Regions from separate parts of the Bradyrhizobium sp. 17 genome, predicted to be linked through region 2. Evidence: predicted binding sites of a transcription regulator. Region 2 holds the regulator's gene; the other holds the start of a gene.
What was found. The regulator HrcA, encoded in region 2, represses chaperone genes, less so after heat shock. The targets are predictions, from matches to a motif close to GTTAGCACTCNCNNNNNGNGAGTGCTAAC.

Region 1: IVB13_RS27290 (co-chaperone GroES) is a predicted target of HrcA. The motif match lies at 10,347-10,375, and genes of this name have one in related genera.

The regions. Positions count from the first base shown of each region.
Region 1 covers NZ_JADPJQ010000117.1:472,730-484,464, reverse strand. Annotated here, with positions in the region: gene IVB13_RS27340 (16S rRNA (uracil(1498)-N(3))-methyltransferase) at 1-645, shown strand, start outside; gene IVB13_RS27335 (helix-turn-helix domain-containing protein) at 655-1,599, opposite strand; gene IVB13_RS27330 (ATP phosphoribosyltransferase regulatory subunit) at 2,333-3,484, shown strand; gene hisG (ATP phosphoribosyltransferase) at 3,488-4,465, shown strand; gene IVB13_RS27320 (glycosyltransferase family 2 protein) at 4,566-5,627, shown strand; gene IVB13_RS27315 (ChbG/HpnK family deacetylase) at 5,624-6,469, shown strand; gene IVB13_RS27310 (DUF2076 domain-containing protein) at 6,606-7,418, shown strand; gene IVB13_RS27305 (L,D-transpeptidase) at 7,492-8,286, opposite strand; gene IVB13_RS27300 (protein phosphatase CheZ) at 8,601-9,380, shown strand; gene IVB13_RS27295 (hypothetical protein) at 9,630-10,151, opposite strand; gene IVB13_RS27290 (co-chaperone GroES) at 10,465-10,761, shown strand; gene groL (chaperonin GroEL) at 10,908-11,735, shown strand, end outside.
Region 2 covers NZ_JADPJQ010000036.1:22,170-33,904, forward strand. Annotated here, with positions in the region: gene dnaK (molecular chaperone DnaK) at 1-516, opposite strand, end outside; gene IVB13_RS06695 (hypothetical protein) at 910-1,851, shown strand; gene pncA (bifunctional nicotinamidase/pyrazinamidase) at 1,998-2,720, shown strand; gene grpE (nucleotide exchange factor GrpE) at 2,863-3,480, opposite strand; gene hrcA (heat-inducible transcriptional repressor HrcA) at 3,577-4,665, opposite strand; gene rph (ribonuclease PH) at 4,847-5,560, shown strand; gene rdgB (RdgB/HAM1 family non-canonical purine NTP pyrophosphatase) at 5,572-6,207, shown strand; gene hemW (radical SAM family heme chaperone HemW) at 6,194-7,348, shown strand; gene IVB13_RS06730 (penicillin-binding protein activator) at 7,399-8,589, opposite strand; gene rsmI (16S rRNA (cytidine(1402)-2'-O)-methyltransferase) at 8,998-9,948, shown strand; gene IVB13_RS06740 (YraN family protein) at 9,935-10,336, shown strand; gene gshB (glutathione synthase) at 10,347-11,291, shown strand; gene cpaB (Flp pilus assembly protein CpaB) at 11,656-11,735, shown strand, end outside.

The sequences.
Region 1 (11,735 bases), on a different contig from region 2:
CTGCGGCTTGCCGCCGGGGCCGAGGTTTTGGCGTTCAACGGCCGCGACGGCGAGTGGCAGGCCGCCATTGAAGGCCGCAAGCGGCCGGACGGTCTCGTCATCCTCCAGCAGACCCGGCCGCAGGACCGGCTGCCCGACCTCGCCTACATCTTCGCTCCGCTCAAGCATGCCCGGCTCGACTACATGGTGCAGAAGGCCATCGAGATGGGCGCCGCCAGCCTGCAGCCGGTTCTGACCCGATTCACCCAGGCCTCACGCGTCAATACCGAGCGGATGCGCGCCAATGTCGTCGAGGCGGCCGAGCAATGCGGCATTCTCAGCATCGCCACCGTTGCCGAGCCGGTGCCGCTGGAGCGCTTCTTGACCCAGCGCGCCGCTGGCAGGCTGCTGATCTTCTGCGACGAGGCGGCGGAGCTCGAAAACCCCATTCGGAGCTTGCAAGCCGCACGCGCCGGGGAGGGAATCGACGTGCTGATCGGACCCGAAGGCGGCTTTGCCGAGGAAGAGCGGGTCCTGCTGCTGCGGCAGCCGAAAATCCTGCGGCTGGCGCTCGGACCCCGCATCATGCGGGCCGACACCGCCGCGGTGGCCGCGCTGGCGCTGGTTCAGGCGGTGCTGGGCGACTGGGGTGGCGAACGCGGCTAAGGCACGTTGCTATTCGCCTCGTAGCGATCGGTTCAGGGTCTCCGAAGGCAACTCTCCGAAAGCCTCTCTGTAGCTCCCTGCGAATTCGCTGAGATGCCAGAAACCATGCGCAAGCGCGCACGACTTCACACTCCGGCCTGCTCGGCCGGTGCGCAGTTGCTTGCGTACCGACCAGAGGCGCAAGACCCGGCTATAGCGATGTGGGCTCATGCCGCAGATGGCCCGTGTCGCACTCTGGAGAGTCCGGACCGACACGCCCGCCTGTTCCGCCAGTTCGGTGGTCTTGTGCCAGATCATCAGATCGCGCCGAATCAGTTTTTCCATATCAGCCACGATCCGCCGATAATGCTCGGTGGTGGACGACGCAGGTGCGCTTGCGACACTGGACCAGATCGCCGCATCCATCGTGCTGAGCAGTGATCGTTCGACAATCGTTTGCGAAGCCGGCTCGTTCAGGAAGTCCGGGTCATTTGCCGCGGTTTCAAGCGAGATCGAGATCAGACGGCGCAGCGAGGCAAGCACGTCCGGCGCCGGATTCAGCAAATGGCATCCATCGCTCAATTCAGGCAATGGCTCCCGCCCGGATGGACTGAAGTAGACCACCGCCAGCAGACGCCCCTCCGGCTCATGCACCAAGCAATCTGAACCGCCTTTTAGAATGACAACAGAACCGCCGATCGATTGCCCGTTGATGCGGGCAGAGGTCACGTGATCCATCGGTACCACCACTGCGGCAGCATTGGTGAGCTGATAGCCGCGAATGATCCGGGGGAAGGTTTTCAACAGCGACAGGGTCAGGGTCGGCAAGGTGAGCCGGGCACGCATGATCGCGGTCGTCCCGACAGACAACGGCATGCTCGATGCGCCGGCGTATTTCTCGGTCTCACCGAAATGATCGATGTCATACGATTTGAGCTCGAGCGCCGAGGATGGCTTGAGATCCTGGAACGACATCAAGCGATCCGCCGCTATCTTTTGCATTGCCTCGCGAGCAGGGACTAGACGGCTTTGATCCATGTTCTGCTGCTTACCTGACCTTCTTCGTAGAGACGGCGACTTTAGCGCGACGCAAACCACCCGGCCCTCTGGCCCCGGCGCGCCGCAGGTCGCGGGGCATTGAGAATGGCACGAACGATCAGAAGGTCGAGTGGATCTAAGTCGTAGTGCCGGAACATCTCGCTAATCAAAACAGCATATAGGCCAGCGTGTGTCGCGCGACCGTTCGGATTACATCTGTGCGTTGTCGCATGAATCGGAAACCAACTTTCGCATGGTAAACCAAGGCTCTGCGAACGGATCGTCCGCCCTACCCAAATTGAGCATGAGACCAGTGGACATCCTCAACCGGGCCAAGCAGTTCGCGGATGAGGTTACATGCGAGGGCCGAGCTTTCCGCCCAGGCGGCCCATTCCTTCGTGAAAGCGGCCCGGAGACCTGCCTGGCCGAAATGAATGAGGGTGAGGCGTCCAACCTAACTGGGTCGGCCGCAGCGCGATCGATCGGTATTATATTACCTAGCTTGGCGACGATACCTGATTTGGGCTTCGCATCCTCTGCTGACGGCGCGTCGCTCCGGTTAAGCGATTGATCCTTTGGAGGTCGAAACCGCTTTCGGGCCATGCTAAGGCCTGCGGCAATTCGTTCCCTGCTTGCCCTGCCCGGTTCCACCGGGACGATGGACCCCAAGATGACCGCGACTGCCACCTCAAACGCTGCCGGCTCCGCCGCCTGGGCGGACACGCTGCTGCTGTCGTTCGGCCAGGCCGGCTATGTCAGGGCCGAGCCCGCCATCCTGCAGCCGGCCGAACCGTTCCTGGATCTCTCCGGCGAGGACATCCGCAAGAGCCTGTACCTGACCACGGACCTCTCCGGCGATGAGCTCTGCCTGCGCCCGGACCTGACCATACCGGTGGCCCGCGATTACCTCAGCTCTGGCCGTGCCGGCCAGCCGGCCGGGTTCAGTTATCTCGGCCCGGTGTTCCGCTACCGCAACGGCCAGAGCAGCGAATTCCTGCAGGCCGGCATCGAGTCGTTCGGCCGCCAGGACCGCGCCGCGGCCGATGCCGAGATGCTGGCGCTGGCGCTGGAGGCGACCGCCGCCTTCGGCGTTCGCGACGTCGAGATCCGCACCGGCGACGTGGCGCTGTTCAACGCGCTGCTCGACGCGCTCGACCTCTATCCGGTCTGGCGCCGCCGCTTGGTCAAGGATTTCAACCGCAAGATCAGCCTGGAGCAGGATCTGGAACGGCTGGCAGCCGCGACCACAGCGACCCGCAGCGAATATGAGGGCGTGCTCGCGGCGCTCGCCGGCTCCGACCGCAAGGCAGCACTCGCTTTCGTCACCGATCTGATGTCGATCGCCGGCACCACCAATGTCGGCGGCCGCACCACGGCCGAGATTGCCGACCGCTTCCTCGAGCAGTCGACGCTGAAGGGCGGCGCGCTGCCGCGCGAAGCCATCGCCGTGCTCAAGCGTTTCCTGTCGATATCGGGTAACCCCGATGACGCCGTGGCCGAGCTGCGCGCGCTCACCAATGATGCGAAGCTCGACCTCAGTGCTGCGATCGACCAGTTTGAAAGCCGGGTCGGCTTCATGGCGGCGCGCGGCATCGATGTGAAGGGGACGCGGTTTTCGACCGCGTTCGGGCGCGGGCTCGACTACTACACCGGCTTCGAATTCGAGCTGCATCACCGCGGCAACGGCGCCGAGCCGCTGGTTGCCGGCGGCCGCTATGACGGGCTGATGACCCAGCTTGGATCGGCCGAGCCGATCCCCGCGGTCGGTTTCTCGGTCTGGGTGGATGCGCTGACCCGGATCGGCCGCAAGGTGGGAGCTTAAGTCATGAGCGCGCCATTCGTTCTGGCCGTTCCCTCCAAGGGTCGCCTTCAGGAAAACACCGAGGCCTTCTTCGCCCGCGCCGGGCTCAAGCTGTCGAAGGCGGGCGGCGCCCGCGACTATCGCGGCACGCTCGCGGGCCTCGACAATGTCGAAGTCGCCTATCTCTCGGCGAGCGAGATCGCCTCGCAACTGTCCCGCGGCTCGGCGCATCTCGGCGTCACCGGCGAGGATCTGGTGCGCGAGACCATCGCGGACGCCGACAAGCGCGTCTCCCTGATCGAAGGCCTCGGCTTCGGTTATGCCGACGTCGTCGTCGCGGTGCCGCAGGCGTGGATCGACGTCCGCACCATGGCCGACCTCGACGACGTCACCACCGGCTTCCGCGAGCAGCATCACATGCGGATGCGGGTCGCGACCAAGTTCATCAATCTCACCCGCGCCTTCTTCCAGAGCCAAGGCATCACCGATTACCGCATCGTCGAAAGCACGGGCGCGACCGAAGGCGCACCGGCCGCCGGCAGCGCCGAGTTGATCGTCGATATCACCACGACCGGCGCGACGCTCGCCGCCAACGGATTGCGGGTGCTCGACGACGGCGTGATCCTGCGCAGCCAGGCCAATCTGGTCGCCTCAAGGGACGCCGATTGGTCGCCGCAAGCGCGGGAGACCGCGCGAATCATCCTCGATCACATCGCGGCGCGGGCGCGGGCCAACAAATACCGCGAAGTCCGCACCCGCTTCCGCCAGTGCGACGCGGCCATGCTCACCGAGGCCCACGAGCGCTTCGGCGTCGAAGCCCCGTTCGGCGGACCGACCTCGTCAGGCATGCTCACGCTGCACTGCCCGCCGGGCCAGCTCTATGCACTCGCGAGCTTCCTGCGCGGGCATGGCGCCGAGACCGTCTCGGTGGTTTCGCTGGATTACGTGTTCGACCGGGAGAACCCGCTGTTCGCCAGGCTCGAGGCGTTCCTGCGGCAGTGAGCCCAAAGTTTGTTGAGCAATTCCGTTCAGCGTAGCGACAGCAAACGGCAGCTACCATATGCTGTTGAGATGACCTTGAACGCCTCTGGAACCTTGATCGATGACGCTGGGCTCTGACGTTTCCGGCATGACGACCAACGCGGCAAGCGCCGCCGCGAAGGGGCTGTCGATTGTCGTCCCGCTCTACAACGAAGCCGCGGGCCTCGCCGCCCTGCACCAGCGCATCTGCGATCTCGCAAAGACCTTGCGGGAGCGCTATCGCTTGGCTTGCGAGGTCGTCTATGTCGATGACGGCAGCGCGGACGCGACGCTGTCGATCGCCCGCTCGCTGCCGGCCGACGCGGTCGACGTCCAGGTGGTGTCGCTGTCGCGCAATTTCGGCAAGGAGGCCGCGCTGATGGCCGGCCTCGACCATGCCCGGCTCGGCGCGGTGCTGTTCATGGACGGCGACGGCCAGCATCCGCCGTCGCTGGTCGAGCGACTGGTGCGGCACTGGATCGAGGACGGCTACGACGTCGTCTATACCGCCAAGGCGCATCGCGACAACGAGCCCTTCCTGCGGCGGCTCGCCGGACGCGGCTTCTATGCGCTGATCAATTGGGGCGCGCGCCAGAAGATTCCCGAAGACGCCGGCGACTTCCGCCTGCTGTCGCCGCGCGCGGTCGCAGCACTGAGGCAGCTGCCCGAGCGCAACCGCTTCTTCAAGGGCCTCGCGAGCTGGATCGGCTTCCGCCAGATCCGCGTCGATTACGAGCCCGCGCCGCGCACCCATGGCGTGACGACCTTCAGCGCCGCACGCCTGCTTGGTCTTTCGATCGAAGGCGTCACCTCGTTCTCGGTGGCGCCGCTGCGCTTCGCCAGCCTGCTCGGCGTGATCCTCGCCGGCGGAGCGTTCCTGTTCGGTCTGTCGATCCTCTGGGAGGTCTTGACCACCGGCAAGCAGGTGCCCGGCTATCCCTCACTCGTGATCGGCCTGATGACGATCGGCGGCGTGCAGCTCATCATGATCGGCATCGTCGGCGAATATATCGGCAAGATCCTCTCCGAGCTGAAGGCGCGCCCGATCTACTTCGTCGCCGAGCACAGTGAAAAGCATTTCGAAACCGAGAAGGCCCAGGACGCTTCAAGCTTGGACGCCGCGAAGAGGACGGCGGCCGAATGAGCGCGGCCGCGCCGCTGCGGCGGATCTGGCTCTGCGCCGACGATTACGGCATCAGCCCGGGCGTCAATCGCGCCATCCGCGACCTGATCGAACGCGGCCGTCTCAACGCTACCTCGGTGATGATGGTGGGACCTGCGGTCGAGCGCAGCGAGATCGAGGCGCTCCAGGCGGCAGCGCAAGCGAGCCCACGCTGCGCGATCGGATTGCACGTGACGTTGTCGGCACCGTTCCGGCCGCTCACCATGCATTTCCGTCCGCTCGACGGCGACATGTTTCTCCCGTTTCCGAAGCTGCTGCGCGCGGGTCTTGCCCGAAGGCTCGACCGCGAGTTCTTTCGCAACGAGGTCAAGGCGCAGCTGGCAGCCTTCGCGAAAGCGTTCGGACGCGCGCCTGACTTCGTCGACGGCCATCAGCATGTGCAGCTCTACCCGCAGGTGCGCGACGGCTTTGTCGATGCGGTGAGCGAAGTCGCGCCAAAAGCCTGGGTGCGCCAGGGCGGCCGCGACCTGCCGCTGATGCAGCGGCTGGCCTCACCGAAAGCCATGGTGCTCGACATTCTCAGCGCGCAATTCCGCCGCCGTGCCGGCAGCGCGGGCCTCAGCTTCAATCCCGGCTTCGCCGGCGCCTATGATTTCACGCAGGCGGCCGATTTCGGCGAGCTGATGCGGCAATTTCTCGAAGGCCTGCCGGATGGCGGCCTCGTGATGTGTCATCCCGGCTTCGTCGACGAAATTCTCACCGGGCTCGACCCGATGACGGATGTCCGCGAACGCGAGCACGCCTATCTCGCCGGCGATGCCTTTGCGCGCCTGCTGACGGACAGCGGCGTCACGCTGGGGTAAAACCGGCGAAGTTTGCGAGAAAGCCGCCCCGCGGGGCAGCTTGTCGCATACCGAAATTTAATCCAGCCGGCACTGTTGGGGCCACAATGGAACCCTACATCTGCCTCGCGCTTGTTTTGCGCGAGGGAGACTGACCATGACGCCGCAGGAACGCCAGCTCGTCGACGAGCTTTTCGACCGGCTTTCGAAACTGGAAAATGCACCGCGCGATCCCGACGCGATCGCCGCGATCTCCGACGGCCTGCGCAAGGCGCCCGGCGCCATCTATGCGCTGGTGCAGACCGTGCTGTTGCAGGACGAGGCGTTGAAGCGTGCTCACAATCGCATCCAGGAGCTGGAGGCGGCGCAGGCGCCCGAGCAGGCGCAGTCCGGCGGTTTCCTGGACACCATGCGCGACACGCTATTCGGCGGGGGTCCGTCGCGCGGCTCGGTTCCGAACGTACCGCCGCGTGACTCGCGGCCGGTCTGGAACAGCGGCCAGGCGATGCAGCAGCCACAGCCGGGCTATGGCCAACCACCGTACGGACAGGCCTACGGCCAAGGACCGGGTCAGGGCTATGGTGCGCCGCCGATCGGCGGTGGCGGTGGCTCGTTCCTCGGCACGGCGGCGGCCGCCGCGGCCGGCGTCGTCGGCGGCTCGCTGCTGCTCTCCAGCATCCGCGGCATGATGGGCGGATCGCATCAGCAGGCCTTCGGCGACACCAATGCTCTGGGCGATCGCAGCCCCTGGACCGGCAGCGATCAGTCCGGCGGCTCGCTCGCGCGCGATGCCGGCCTCGATGACATCGGCTCGAACCGCGGTGATGCTTCCCGGCAGGGCTTCGCCGACCACGCTTCGAACGACGACCAGAATTACAACGATCAGAACGACAATGACGGCGGCAATGTCGACCTCGCCGACGACGGCGATTTCGGCGGCGGCGACGATGGCGGCAGCGATTACGCCTGACGCTTCTTATCCTTGCTCCAAACGAGAACGGCCGCCGATGAGGCGGCCGTTTTTGGTTCCGAGCGCTATGCGCCTACATCACCACGACCTTGGTGCCGACGTTGACGCGGCCGTAGAGATCGATGACGTCCTCGTTGCGCATGCGAATGCAGCCCGAGGAGACGTTGGTACCGATGGTCCAAGGCTCGTTGGAGCCGTGGATACGGTAGAGCGTCGAGCCGAGATACATCGCGCGCGCACCGAGCGGATTTTCGGGGCCGCCTTCCATATGCCTCGGCAGGTCAGGACGGCGCGCGATCATTTCCGCCGGCGGCGTCCAGGCCGGCCATTCGCGCTTGGCCGTGATCGACTTCACGCCGGACCAGGTGAAGCCGGGGCGGCCGACGCCGATACCGTAGCGCATCGCGCGGCCGTTGCCCTCGACGAGGTAGAGGAATTTGTTCGGCGTATCGACCACGATCGTGCCGGCGCTTTCGTTGCCGCTATAGTCAACGAGTTGTTTCTCGAATCTCGGGTCAAACTGACGCTGCCGCGGATCGACCGCCTCCTGCTGGAGACTTGCGCCCTGCATCTGCGGTTCGCCCATCGGCGGCAGGCGGCGCTGGTCATAATAACCTGGCTGCTGCTGATACACCGGCTGCTGCGGAGCGTAGGCCGGACCGCGACCGGGCCCGTCGCCAAATATGAACTCGATGAAGCCACCGCCCATGTTGGAGGCGACGCGCACGGGCGCAGGCGGCACCTGCGGCTGGTACAGCACCGCGGGCGGATCGTTCGGCACGCTATTGTCGAAGGCGCTGGCGCTGTTGACGCCGGCAATGAAGGTGCAAGCGCTGCCAAGCAGCGCAACAGACATTTTCTTGAACATCGACGTACTCTGTACTGTTTCGTCTAGATCACATGCGTCGTGGCGAGGTGATGGCTGATCCGCATCCGCGACGTGGTCAATAAAGAGCAAAAGCCGTTTTGTTTGGTAAACGGAAACGCCATTTCGATTCACCACATCGTCGGCAACGGCGCAATTTGGCGATCAGCGTTTATTTTCGATGAACGCCGTGCACGCATGGTTAATCGCCCGTTTGCACGCCGTCGCGCGCAGCCGCACGACAGTTCCGGCTGTGAACTTCGTGTTAAATCGCTTCTGCCTACAAAGACGCGTGAGTGAGGTGGGGGGAGTTCTTGATGGCTATTCACCGCAAACGTTTTCGTGTCGAGGAGGCTATTGTCGGCGAGATGCCCAGCCCCGAAATGATTGAGGAGGCTGCGCCGATGCATAGCGAGATCATGGCCGAGCTGCGTGCGATCCGCACGCAGATGGCGAAGGGCACCGCGCCGTTGTCCGGCAGCGCCGCCATGGCGGCGATCGACGCCTCCACCGCCCACGAGCTCTCCGAAGCCCGTACCATGCTCGATACTTACCGGGCGCAGATCGAGCAGTGCGAGAAGCTGAAGGTCGAGCTCGACCTCATCCACGACGCCATCGACCGCACCAAGCGCGAGATCGCGACACTGCATGGCAAGAGCTTCGACGGCGGCGAAATGGCCAAGGTCAATGGCGAGCTCGGCGCGGTCGTCGGCGGCACCGAACAGGCGACCCAGCAGATCCTCGAAGCCGCCGAGTCGATCGACCAGGCGGCCAGCGCGATGGCCAAGGTGCAATCGGCCGATCAGCAGAAGCGGCTCGCCGACGATATCCAGGAACGCGTCATCTCGATCTTCGAAGCCTGCAACTTCCAGGACCTGACCGGCCAGCGCATCAGCAAGGTCATGAGCACGATGAAGTTCATCGAGCAGCACATCAATTCCATGATGGAAATCTGGGGCGGTGTCGACGCGATCAAGTCTCACGTCGTGCCGCAGGTCGACACTCGCAGCGATGACGACAAGCTTCTCAACGGCCCGAAGCTCGCCGGCGACGTCGGCCACGCCTCGCAGGACGACATCGACGCGCTGTTCGACTGAACGGACGCGACGCTCTGAATAACGAACGCCGGCGCAAGCCGGCGTTTTTTTGTTGTCTATCGTCCCCTGCTGTCATCGTCCGCGCAGGCGGACGATCCAGTATTCCAGAGACGGCAATGATTGAGCCGAGAAGCTGCGGCGTACTGGATGCCCCGCCTGCCGCCTACGCTAAAGCTTCGGCGCCCCTGGACCTCAACCCCGGCGAAGCCTTGGCGTAGCCGGGTCGCGGGGCATGACGAAGGATAGAGACTACGCCCTCGGCGCGCAGCGGACGTAGACCATGTTGCCGTAGCGGGTGGCGGCGTCCTTGTCGATGAAGCGGGTGATGAGGACGCGGCCGTCGAAGGAGACGATTTCGCGGTCCTGCTCGCCGGGCGTCGGACCCGCCGGCCCAATATAATTCTTGCCGCTGGGCGAACCCTTCAGCCGCAGTTCCTGCGGTGTTGCCTGGTCCGCCAGATGCATGATCACGCCGCCGGAGGAGCCGGCGGTGATCACGTAAGGATTTTTGCATTGGGCCCGGGCGGCAGCCTCGGTGCGGGCGCGGTCGGCCGGGTTCTGGAATGAGGCGAGGCCCCAGCGCCCGACGATCTCGTCGGCGCGGATCGACGCGGGCATTTCCGGACCGGTGCCGGGCTCGGCCTCGGGGGGCGGTGAGGACGAAGAAAAGGACGGCAGGCTCATGCCGCCGCCGCAGGCACCAAGCAGCAGCGCCAGGCAAGAAGCCGCCGCCAGATTGGCGACCGTGCGCGCGTGAGCTGAACTGATCATGGCATTCCCCCGGACAAAACCATGGCCGCACCCCTTACGCAGCCAAGCGCAAAACCGCTGCCGGAGCAATGACGTCCTTTAATACGCCGGCACCCCGAACAAGTTTCCAATGTCACCATCCTATATCCGTCTCACCAATCGCTTAACCACCTTTGCTTGACAGGATCGCGGCCAAGCCATATTCCCGGGCGCACCATTAGCACTCTGAAAGATGGATTGCTAACGCGCGCCGATCGATCCTCGGGAAGGGTGGACGGAAGCGCCGCCCGCCCACTTCCTCTCCTTCCGAAGCGAGCCTCCAAAGGGAAACGTCATGACTAAATCCAAATTTCGTCCGCTGCATGACCGTGTCGTGGTCAAACGTATCGACGCCGAGTCAAAGACCAAGGGCGGCATCATCATTCCGGACACGGCCAAGGAAAAGCCGTCCCGGGGCGAAGTCGTCGCCGTCGGCCCCGGTGGCCGCGACGAGGCCGGCAAGCTGATCCCGATCGACCTCAAGGTCGGCGACCGTGTGCTGTTTGGCAAGTGGTCGGGCACCGAGGTCAAGATCGACAACGATGAGCTCCTGATCATGAAGGAGTCGGACATTATGGGCGTGATGGCCTAAGGCCAGACGCCTGAACGGCCGCTGAATGCATGCCCGGGTCACTCGATCCGGGCATGCATCATTCCGCCGGGTTCGATCGCGGACCCCGGAATGAGGCGACCCAATAAGCAAGACACATCACGAAAAAAGAAGAGGAATTGCAGACCATGGCTGCCAAAGACGTCAAGTTTTCCGGAGACGCGCGCGAACGCATGCTGCGCGGCGTCGATATTCTCGCCAACGCCGTCAAGGTGACGCTCGGCCCGAAAGGCCGCAACGTGCTCATCGAGAAGTCGTTCGGCGCGCCCCGCATCACCAAGGACGGCGTCACCGTCGCCAAGGAGATCGAGCTAGAGGACAAGTTCGAGAACATGGGCGCCCAGATGGTGCGTGAGGTCGCCTCCAAGACCAACGACCTCGCCGGCGACGGCACCACCACCGCGACCGTGCTGGCCCAGTCCATCGTCCGCGAAGGCGCCAAGTCGGTTGCCGCCGGCATGAACCCGATGGACCTCAAGCGCGGCATCGACATCGCGGTCGCGGCCGTCGTCAAGGACATCGAGAAGCGCGCCAAGCCGGTCGCCGCCTCCTCCGAGGTTGCCCAGGTCGGCACCATCTCGGCCAACGGCGACGCCGCCATCGGCAAGATGATCGCGCAGGCGATGCAGAAGGTCGGCAACGAGGGCGTCATCACCGTCGAGGAGAACAAGTCACTCGACACCGAGGTGGACATCGTCGAGGGCATGAAGTTCGACCGCGGCTATCTCAGCCCCTACTTCGTCACCAACCCCGAGAAGATGACGGCCGAACTCGAGGACGCTTACATCCTCCTGCACGAGAAGAAGCTGTCCGGCCTGCAGGCCATGCTGCCCGTGCTGGAAGCCGTGGTGCAGTCGGGCAAGCCGCTCGTCATCATCGCCGAGGACGTCGAGGGCGAGGCGCTGGCCACCCTGGTCGTCAACCGCCTCCGTGGCGGCCTGAAGGTCGCCGCCGTC
Region 2 (11,735 bases):
CGGCTCGTTGATGATGCGCAGCACTTCAAGGCCCGCGATCTTGCCGGCGTCCTTGGTCGCCTGGCGCTGGGCGTCGTTGAAGTAGGCGGGCACGGTGATGACGGCCTGGTCGACCTTCTGGCCGAGATGGGCTTCCGCGGTCTCCTTCATCTTCTGCAGGATGAACGCCGAGACCTGCGAGGGCGAGTAGGTCTGGCCGTCGGCCTCGACCCAGGCGTCGCCGTTGGAAGCCTTCACGATCTTGTACGGAACGAGCTTCTTGTCCTTCTCGACCATCGGGTCGTCGTAGCGGCGGCCGATCAGGCGCTTCACTGCGAAGAACGTGCGCTCGGGATTGGTGACGGCCTGGCGCTTGGCCGGCTGGCCGACGAGGCGCTCACCGTCGTCCGTCACGGCGACGATCGAAGGCGTCGTGCGCATGCCTTCGGAATTCTCGATGACTTTGGCGTTCTTGCCATCCATTACGGCGACGCACGAATTCGTGGTGCCGAGGTCGATCCCGATGACCTTTCCCATGGTCCTGTATCCTTGTTTTTGCGGCAGGCTGGCTGGGCCCAGAAGGCACCCGAACCGAAACCCCCTAAGATCAAACATTCGCGATATTGCGATGGTTGGGGGTCATATAGGAGGGGGGGAGGTGCCTGCAAGGACCGAACGCAAGTTTCGGCCGTGAAAACATTGGGTTTTGGAAGAACATATCCGGGCTGCACCGCCCTTGCGGGTGAGGAATTATTAACAGGTCCGCGATTGGCCGGCATCCGCTACCGCATCCCGCCCCGCCCTGTTGCGGCCAGACCAAAACCGTTAAAGGCGGGCAGCCGGCCGGGCTCGTCCTCGGGCTGCCTCGCGCGACAAAGCGGCCGGCTGGCCACCATCGAACGGCCTCAATGTGAACCAATCAGAGTGCCCATGAAGCTGATCCGCCCCCTCGCCGCGCTCGCCCTCCTCGTCGCCTCTACGCTTCCGGCTCTGGCCGCCGACGCCGTTTTCCCACCCGGCTTGCGCCTCGGCATGGTGCCATTGGTCGGCCTCAGCACGGCCAAGACCTTTCCCGGCTTCGAGAGCGAGGACGGCAACGTCAAGGTGCTGATCACGGAGCTGCCGCCGGCCGCCTATGGCGAGGTCGTGAGCGCCTTCAACTCCAACCCGGCCGGCACCAACGGCGTCAAGCAGGACAAGATCGAGACGCCCGCGGGCGTGGCCTATTTCACCACGGAGAGCGGCAAGGCGGGCGAGACGCCAGTGCGGCGCTATTCGATGATCGTGCCGGGCGCCGGCTTCTCCGGCTACGTCGCGGTGCAGATTCCGGAGAATGCGATCAAGATCTACACCGACGAGGCGGTGCGGCAGATGTTCGCGAGCGTCGTCACCCGGAAGCAGGTCTCGGCCGAAGAGCAGATCGCACTGATGCCGTTCAAGATCACCGATCTCGCCGACTTCAAGGACGTCCGCACGCTGGCGCCGGGCTCGAGTATCATCCTGGCCGACGGCGACGAGAGCTCCGGCTATGAATCGAAGCCGTTTATCATCCTCGGCGTGATTGGCGCCACACCGCAAGCCGCCGACGACCGCGCCCGCTTCGCCCAAGAGGCGGCGCTCCAGATTCCCGGCGTGCGCGAGTCGCGCGTCACCATGTCCGAGCCGATCCGCATCAGCGGCCAGCAGGGTTTCGAGACCCGGATCGACGGCGTCAGCGGCAAGGACAAGACGCCGGTGACCGTGGTGCAGTGGATCCGCTTCAGCAGCGGCGGCGCCTCGCTGCGCATCATCGCCAGCGCCCCGCGCGAGCAATGGCCGGCCGCCTTCACCCGCTTCCGCGCGGTCCGCGACGGCATCCAGCCGAAGGGCTAGCAGCATCCGCAAGCGGGAGAGGTGCACCGAACCCGCGGCTCAAGCCCAACCACTCACCAAAGCCGGCTGCATTTTCGGGCTTCTGTTCGTATACGAACGGAACTAGGCTCCCCCTCCGTTGAGTTCATCCTGGAGGGAGGCGAATGATGCTGGATCGGCGACAAGTCTTGGCGGCGCTCGGGACGAGCGCGCTCGTGGCGCTCGCGCCAACCGCAATTCTGGCAGCGGCATCGATCAAGCCGGACGATGCATCCGCGCTGCTCGTGATCGACGTGCAGAATTGCTTCCTGCCCGGCGGCAGCCTCGCCGTGAAGGAAGGCGAGCAGGTGGTGCCCGTCATCAACAAGATCTCGAAAGCATTTTCGAACGTGGTGATGACGCAGGACTGGCACACGCAAGGCCATATTTCCTTCGCGTCAGTCCACGCCGGCAAGAAGCCGTTCGAGACCGTCGATCTTCCCTACGGCAAGCAGGTGCTGTGGCCCGACCATTGCGTGCAGGGCACCGACGGCGCCGCGCTGTCGAAAGACCTTGCGATCCCGCACGCCGAGCTCATCATCCGCAAGGGTTTTCACAAGGACGTCGACAGCTATTCGGCCTTCCTCGAAGCCGACGGCAAGACCTCGACCGGTCTCGCCGGCTATCTGAAGGCGCGCAAGATCAAGCGCGTCTTCGTCGCGGGGCTGGCGACGGATTTCTGCGTCGCCTGGACCGCGCTCGACGCGCGCAAGGCGGGCTTCGAGGTCTATGTGGTGGAAGACGCCTGCCGCGGCATCGACAATCAGGGTTCGCTGGCAAAAGCCTGGGCCGACATGGCAAAGGCCGGCGTGAAGCGGATTCAGTCCGCGGATATCGCGGCGAGCGCGTAGGCCCGGTCAAAAAACTGCAAGACCCTCAGCCTGAGGAGCGCGCTTCTTCGCGCGCGTCTCGAAGGATGAAGGCCGCGCTGCAGCAGCGCGGCCTGCATGGTTCGAGACGGCGCTGACGCGCCTCCTCGCCATGAGGATCGACTTAGTTGGCCGCGCCGTTCGGCTCGTTGCTGTTGGCAGCGGGCGCAGCCTTGGCGCCGCCCTTGGCGACACCGACCAAGGCGGGACGCAGCACGCGCTCGCCGATGGTGTAGCCGGCCTGCATGACCTGCACGACCGTGCCTGCGGGCACCGACGCATCGGGCACCTCGAACATCGCCTGCTGGAAGTTCGGGTCGAACTTCTGGCCCGAGGGGTCGAACTTCTTCACGCCGTGTTTTTCCAGCGCGCTGAGCAGCGAGCGCTCAGTCAGCTCGACGCCCTCGATCAGCGAGGCGAGGCCTGCATCGGCCGCCGCACGGGCTTCGGCCGGAACGGCATCGAGCGCGCGCTGCAGGTTGTCGGCGATGTCGAGCACGTCGCGGGCAAAGCCGGTGATGCCGTAGAGGCGGGCATCCGCGACCTCCTTGGTGGTCCGCTTGCGCAAATTCTCCATTTCGGCCAGCGTCCGCAGCATGCGGTCGCGCGCCTCGGCGACTTCCTTCTGCAGAAGCTCGACGGAGCCGGGCTCGGGATCGTCGGGCATGATGTAGGGTTTTGACACCACGGGCTCGCCGGCCGCAGCACTCGTGTCTTCGGGTTGCCGGTCTCGATCGGTCATCGGCTCTCTTTTCGCATTCGTCTCAGGGGGTTTCTGGCCCGGATATCGTGCTTCGGGCGGCGAAAATCAAGCGCCCGTGATCGGCCCGGCCGCCGGTCAGCCCCCCAAGAGCCGGCTGACGATGCGGGCAGCGTAGTCCACGGTGGGGATCACGCGGGCATAATTCAGCCGCGTCGGCCCGATCACGCCCAAAACGCCGACGATATGGCCGGCGGCGTCCCGATAGGGCGAGATGATGGTGGACGAACCCGACAGCGAGAACAGCTTGTTCTCACTGCCGATGAAGATCCGCACGCCTTCCGCGGTTTCGGCCCGGCCGAGCAGGTCGATCACGCCGCGCTTGGTCTCGAGATCGTCGAACAGCAGGCGAACGCGCTCGAGATCCTCCAGCGCATGCAAATCCTCGAGCAGATTGGCGTGGCCGCGGACGATGAGCTGACGATCCTCGTTCTCGCCGCCGGACCAGCTGGCGATGCCGGCCGAGATCACCTTGTGCGTCAGCTGATCGAGCTCGGTGCGCGCCTCTCCGAGCGCGGTCTCGAGCTCCAGCCGCGCCTCGGCCAGGGTCCGGCCCCGAATGCGGGCATTGAGGAAGTTGCCGGCTTCGGTCAACGCCGAGGATGGAACTCCCGGCGGCAGCGTCAACACGCGATTTTCGACCTGCCCGTCCTCGCCGACCAGGATCACCAATGCCTTTTCCGGTTCCAAGCGGACGAATTCGATATGTTTCAGCCGCGCATTGGATTTCGGCGTCAGCACGACGGCGGCGGCGCGGGTCAGGCCGGAGAGCCGCGTCAATGCCTCCTCGAGCGCAGCCTCCACCGATTGCGCGTGGCCGACGGAGGTCAACTGGCTCTGGATCGCCTGCCGTTCACTGTCATTGAGGTCGCCGACCTGCATCAGGGCATCGACGAAGAACCGCAGGCCAAGTTCCGTCGGCAATCGGCCGGCGGAGGTGTGCGGGGCGTAGATTAGGCCAAGCTGTTCCAGATCGGCCATGACGTTGCGGACCGAGGCCGGCGAAAGCGGCATGGCAATCAGGCGCGAAATATTGCGCGAGCCCACCGGCTCCCCGGTCGCGAGATAGCTTTCGACGATTTGACGAAAGATGTCGCGGGAACGCTCGTTGAGCTGGGCGAGGCCCGCGCGCGGCGCGATCAGATGGATCGGATCGTGATGGGCCACAGACGGTAACTCCTCTAAGACACAGGTAATTTGTCTATCCCGGATGCTTCTGACAAGCGTGGCGTTGGCGGATTGGAAATCGGGGGTGAAGAAGGCCTCGATCTTCCCCCTTGCCGCCCACCCTCACCCCCCCTACAAGCACCGCCAACAGCACTTTTTTGAGAGTTTTGGAGGATTTCCCATGCGGCCAAGCCGCCGTGCGCCCGACGAATTGCGCCCCGTGACGCTGGAGCGCGGCGTGGTCAAATATGCGGAAGGCTCGTGCCTGGTGAAATTCGGCGACACCCACGTGCTGGTCACCGCCACGCTGGAAGACCGCCTGCCGCCATGGCTGAAGGGCCAGGGCCGCGGCTGGGTCACCGCCGAATACGGCATGCTGCCGCGCGCGACCTCGGAACGCACCCGCCGCGAGGCCTCCGCCGGAAAGCAGAGCGGCCGCACCGTCGAAATCCAGCGCCTGATCGGCCGCTCGCTTCGCACCATCATCAATCTCGAAGCGCTCGGTGAGCGCCAGATCACGGTCGATTGCGACGTGCTCCAGGCCGACGGCGGCACCCGCACCGCCTCGATCACCGGTGCCTGGGTCGCGCTCGCCGATTGCGTCAGCTGGATGAAGGCGCGCAACATGGTCAAGGCCAATGTGTTGCGCGACAACGTCGCCGCGATCTCCTGCGGCATCTACAAGGGCACGCCCGTGCTCGACCTCGACTATGCCGAGGACTCCGAAGCCGACACCGACGCCAATTTCGTCATGACCGGCGATGGCCGCATCATCGAGGTCCAGGGCACCGCGGAACGCGAGCCATTCACGGAAGCCGAGTTCCTGGCGTTGATGGCGCTGGCGCGCAAGGGCGTCGCGCGTCTCGTGGACTTGCAGAAACTGGCGGTAGCGTAGTCAATAGCCCGATGCACCGCCGAATCACCGGAAAGCTGGTTATCGCGACCCATAATCCCGGCAAGCTCGCCGAGATGAAGGAGCTACTCGCGCCTTACGGCATCGAAGCAGTGTCGGCCGGCGAGCTCGGCCTTCCCGAGCCGGAAGAAACCGGAAACGATTTCCGCAGCAATGCCGCGATCAAGGCGATCGCGGCGGCGCAGGCAACGAAGCTGCCGTCTTTCGCCGATGATTCCGGCATCGTGGTCGACGCGCTCGACGGCGCGCCCGGCATCTACTCGGCGCGCTGGGCCGGCCCGAACAAGGATTTTGCCGCAGCGATGGCGCAGATCGAGCGTCTGTTGCAGGAGCGCGGCGCGACCACGCCGGCCAAACGCAAGGCGCACTTCGTTTCCGCGCTCTGCGTTGCATGGCCCGACGATCATCTCGAAGAGGTCGAGGGGCGCGTCGACGGCACGCTGGTGTGGCCGCCGCGCGGCACCGCCGGCTTCGGCTACGACCCGATGTTTTTGCCCGACGGCCATAGCCGCACCTTCGGCGAGATGGAGAGCATCGAGAAGCACGGCCTGCCGCCGCTCGGTCTCGGCCTGTCGCATCGTGCCCGCGCCTTCGTGAAACTGGCGGAGATCTGCCTTGAGCCGCGCTAAGGAAGCCTTCGGCGTCTACGTGCACTGGCCGTTCTGCCTGTCGAAGTGCCCCTATTGCGACTTCAACAGCCACGTTCGCCACGCCCCGATCGACGAGCCGCGGTTTGCGTCAGCATTCGCGCGCGAAATCGCTGCGACCGCCCAGCGCGCGCCCGGACGCGAAGTCACCTCGATCTTTCTCGGCGGCGGTACGCCCTCGCTCATGCAGCCTGCAACCGTCGGCGCTGTGCTCGACGCCATCGGCAAGCACTGGACCGTGGCGAAAGACGTCGAAGTCACGCTGGAGGCAAACCCGACCAGCGTCGAGGCTACGCGCTTCGCCGGCTATCGCGCCGCCGGCGTCAACCGCGTCTCGCTCGGCGTGCAGGCGCTCGACGATGCCTCGCTGAAAGCGCTCGGCCGCATGCACAGCGCGCGCGAGGCCCTCGATGCCGTCGCTATCGCGCGCCGCTCGTTCGATCGCTATTCGTTCGACCTGATCTACGCCCGTCCCGACCAGACGCCGGCGATGTGGGCCGATGAATTGCGTCTCGCGATCGGCGAGGCGGCCGAGCATCTGTCGCTCTATCAATTGACGATCGAAGAAGGCACGCCGTTCTTCGGCCTACATCAAGCCGGCAAGCTGAAGACGCCGGATGAAGCGGTCGCACGCGCGCTCTACGACGTCACGCAGGAGACCTGCGACAGGCTCGGCCTGCCCGCCTACGAGATTTCAAATCACGCGCGGCGCGGCGCCGAGTGCCGGCACAATCTGGTCTACTGGCGCGGCGAAGAATATGCCGGCATCGGCCCCGGCGCCCATGGCCGCCTCGACATCGACGGTATCAGGCACGCGACCGCCACCGAGAAGCGCCCCGAAGCCTGGCTGATGCGGGTCGAGACCAACGGCCACGGCGTCGTCACCGACGATCTCCTCAACAGCGAAGAGCGCGCCGACGAATTCCTGCTTATGGGATTGCGCCTCGCCGAGGGCATCGACCCCGAGCGTTACAAAGCGCTCTCCGGCCGCTCACTCGATCCCAAGCGCATCACGCTGCTGAGCGAAGAAGGTGCAATCACGGTGGATGCAACGGGACGGCTGCGCGTGACGAGCAGCGGTTTTCCGGTGCTGGACGCGGTGGTCGCGGATCTCGCGGCGTAAAGTCTCTCCATCGTCGTCCTGGCGAAAGCCCGACGACGTCGAGGAAACAGCTACGCCCCAAAGCTCTTCGGCGAGCCCGCGACCGCAACGCCGCCGCCGGTCGTGACCTTCATCACCGCCAAGCCCCGCTCATTGGTGCCGTCGGCGCGAAAGCGGAACAGGCCGTCGATGCCGGCAAAGCCGGAGGGATTGGTGAGCACGTCCGACGAAAAGCGCGTCGTGCCCTGCGTACGCGCCAGCGCGGCCACCAGGGCGACCGCATCATAGGCAAGCGTGGCGGTGCGCACGGGCTCGGCGCCATATTTGGTGCGATAGCGGCCGGAGAAGGCGCGGAAGCCGGCCGGGTCCGGCGCGGCGTAGAGGCCGCCTTGCAAGTTGGAGCTGGCATAGACGCGCGGACTATCCCACAGGCCGGTGCCGAGCAGCTGGATATTGCGCAGATTCGCACCCGCCGCGCTCATCGCATCGGCGACCGAGACGACGGCGTCGCCATCATCGGCGATGAACAGCGCATCGGCGCTGCCGAGCTGCTGCGCCACGGTCCGGGCCGGCGTGGCGCGATCGGCGCCGTATTTCTCGAACGCGACGATGCGCCCTCCGCGGCGCGGCACCGCCGCCTTCACCGCGGCCTCGACCACATTGCCATAGGCATTGTCGGGCACGAGCACGGCGACGGAGCGCTTCCCGATGCTGGCGGAATATTCGACGATGCGGTTGACGTCGGACTCCGGCAGGAAGCTCAGCAGATAGACACCGCGGCCGGCGATGCTGGAATCGGTCGAGAACGCCATCACCGGGATGCCGCGCGTGCGCGCGATCTGCGCCACCGCAGGCACCGACTGCGCGAATAGCGGCCCCAGGATGATCTCGGCGCCCTCATCGACCGCCTGCTGCGCACTGGCCTGCGCGCCCTGCGGGCTACCATTGTCGTCCTTGATCAGGAGCTGGATGTTGGGATTCTGGAACTCGGCCAGCGCCATCTCGGCGGCGTTGCGCATCGACTGCGCGGCAAGGCCGGCATTGCCAGATGCCGACAGCGGCAGGATCACGGCAACCTTCACCCCGCCGGTGCCGGCGGTCGTCGCCTGTTGCGGCGGGCCGGCCGGCTGGGCCGGAGGCGGGGAGGAACTGCTGAACGGATTGGAGAACTGGCTCAGGCTCTGCTGCACGCCGGCGCAGGCCGACAGCAGCGGCGCGCCGAGCAACAGACCGAGCGCGCTTCGCCGCGTCGCCCCTGACATCAGGGGCCCCTGAACGGGAGACTCCTCCGAAAAGGAGGATCTGGGATCACGTGGGCCCGTCATGACAGTTTCTCTTCCGACCGACCGTCGCCAGCCGGTCACGACATTCTTTCCACGACACCGGCCATGGATTCAGGCATATTGTCGGCAAATAGTTAACTCAAACAAAAGGATAATGCCCGCTTAACGCGGCTTCCTTTCAAGTTCTGGCTAGCTGTCCGCCGTCCGTCACCCAGCATCAAGGCGGCGTTTCCGCCGCGAATATGGCGCTGACGCTTCATTCCCTGGGGAATGTGATGCCGAATGGATCACATTCCAGTCCTGCCTCGCCCCTTGCCTCGCCCAGGCACGATCTTTTTCCGGGGACCGGTTCCCAGCCCCGGGGATCATACCTAAGTTCGTCTGATTATGCGCGCAAAGCCGTCCCCGACAAACACACCTGAGACGACGGAGGCCGCCTCGCGCGGTTTCTCCGTCGACGCCCATCGGCTTGTCGCGCCGAAGGCCGCGCCTGGCCTGCACCTGGTGGCGACCCCCATCGGCAATCTCGGTGACATCACGCTGCGGGCGCTGCAGACCCTCGCCGGGGTCGACGTCATCGCCTGCGAGGACACCCGCATCACGCGGCGTCTGACCGAGCGCTACGACATCTCTGCGCAGCTCAAGCAGTATCACGAGCACAACGCTGAAGCGGCCCGTCCGAAGATCCTGGAGCGGCTTTCGCAGGGCGGCTCGATCGCGCTGGTGTCGGATGCCGGCACGCCGTTGATCTCGGACCCCGGCTACAAGCTGGTGCGCGAGGTCTGCGCCGCCGGCCACGCGGTCTACGCGCTGCCCGGCCCGTCCTCGGTGCTGGCGGCGCTATCGGTCGCAGCGCTGCCGACCGACCGCTTCTTCTTCGAAGGCTTTCTGCCTTCGAAATCCGCCGCGCGAAAGTCGCGCGTGGCCGAGCTTGCGCGCATCGATGCGACGCTGGTGATGTTCGATTCCGGCAACCGCGTGCAGGACACGCTCGCCGAGCTCGCCGAGATCATGGGGACCCGGGAAGCCGCGATTTGCCGCGAGCTGACCAAACTGCACGAGCAGATTTCGCGCGCGACGCTGCGTGAGCTGGCGCGCGATGCCGACACGCTGGAGACGCGCGGCGAATTCGTGCTGGTGATCGCTCCGCCTGCGGCGGATGCCGAGATGCTGACATCGGATGCGCTCGACGACGTCCTGCGTGAGCAGCTTGCCGCGAACAGCGTCAAGGATGCGGTGGCGCATGCGGTCGCCCTCTCGGGCCGGCCGCGCCGCGAGGTCTATGCCCGCGCGCTTGAGCTTGCCAAAGATCTGCGGGGCGGCGATGGCGAAGACTGACGTCCCGTCGGAACCGAAAATCGCCTCGCCCGAGCGCGTCGCCGCGTTCCACACCGGCATCTCTGCGGAAAGCCGCGCTGCGGCTTATCTCATGGCCAAGGGCTACCGCATCCTCGCCAAACGTTACCGCACGCCGCATGGCGAGATCGACATCGTGGCGCGCCGCCGCAATTTGATCGCCTTCGTCGAGGTCAAGGCGCGCGCGACGCTGGACGACGCCGCCTTCGCCGTGACGCCGCGCCAGCAGCAGCGCATCATCGATGCCGCGCAAGGCTGGCTCGTCGCGCATCCCGAGCATGCGGAATTTGAAATGCGATTCGATGCCATGCTGATTGCGCCGAAACGACTTCCACGCCATGTGTTGGCGGCATTCGACGCCTCGACCTGAAAGGCAGACCATGAAACTGAACGTCGCCGTCCAGATGGACCCCATCGCCCGCATCAACATCAAGGGCGATTCCACCTTTGCGCTGCTCCTGGAGGCGCAGAAGCGCGGCCACGGCCTGTCCTATTACACGCCCGACAAGCTCTCGATGGTCGGCGAGGAAATCGTCGCTCCGGTTCAGCTGCTCACCGTGCGCGACGAGCCCGGCAATCATTTCACCCTGGGCGAACCCAGGCGCGAGGCGCTCAACAGCTTCGACGTGGTGTTGCTGCGCCAGGATCCGCCGTTCGACCTCGCCTACATCACCTCGACGCACCTTCTCGAACGCATCCATCCGAAGACACTCGTCGTCAATGACCCCGCATCGGTGCGCAACGCGCCGGAAAAGCTGTTCGTGATGAACTTCCCGCAGCTGATGCCGCCGACGCTGATCTCGCGCGATCTCGACGAGATCAACGCCTTTCGCGACAGGCATGGCGCCGTCGTCATGAAGCCGCTGCACGGCCATGGCGGCGCTGCGGTGTTCCGCGTGATGCCGCAGGACATGAATTTCGGCTCGCTGTTCGACATGTTCTCGGTGACATTCAAGGAAGCCTGGGTGATCCAGCAGTTCATCCCCGAGGTGAAGCACGGCGACAAGCGCATCATCCTGATCAACGGCGAGTTCGCGGGCGCGGTGAATCGTGTCCCGGCCGCCGACGACCTCCGCTCCAACATGGTGCGCGGCGGCGCTGCGCAGGAGACCGAGCTCACGCCGCGCGAGCGCGAGATCTGCGCTACCGTCGGCCCGGCGCTGCGCGAGCGCGGGCTGTTGTTCGTCGGCATCGACGTCATCAACGGCAACCTCACCGAGATCAACGTGACCTCGCCGACCGGCATCCGCGCCATCGCGCGGCTCGGCGGACCGGACGTTGCCGCAAAGCTCTGGGACGTGATCGAGCAAAAGCGCGCGAAGTAGCCGCCGGCCCGTAGCCCGGATGGAGCGCAGCGAAATCCGGGATGCCACATCATGTTCAGCGGCCCCGGATTGCGCTTCGCTCCATCCAGGCTACGTAATGCATGCGCGGCATCACCCCACACACCACTAACCACCCATTCATCATGACGCCGCGCGCATCATTCGAACGCAGTGGCCGCACTGCGTGAAACTACGGGGCCGGTGGCCGACCGGCTAACGCGACGTTCACCATCTGCCGAAAGACCACAGCGCGGCCGTCGATCACATTCGGCCTCGCAACACCGCTTATACTTTTGCTGCCTACTCATCGATGTCGGGGAGCCCGCCAGGTGCGGTTCGAGTGCCCCGCGTAGAGTAGAAGCGTATGAACACCGCACGCATTGTCGTTCTCGTCATCGCACTGGGCGCCGGCGGCGTCGCTGCGTATCTGGCGAGCGGCTATGA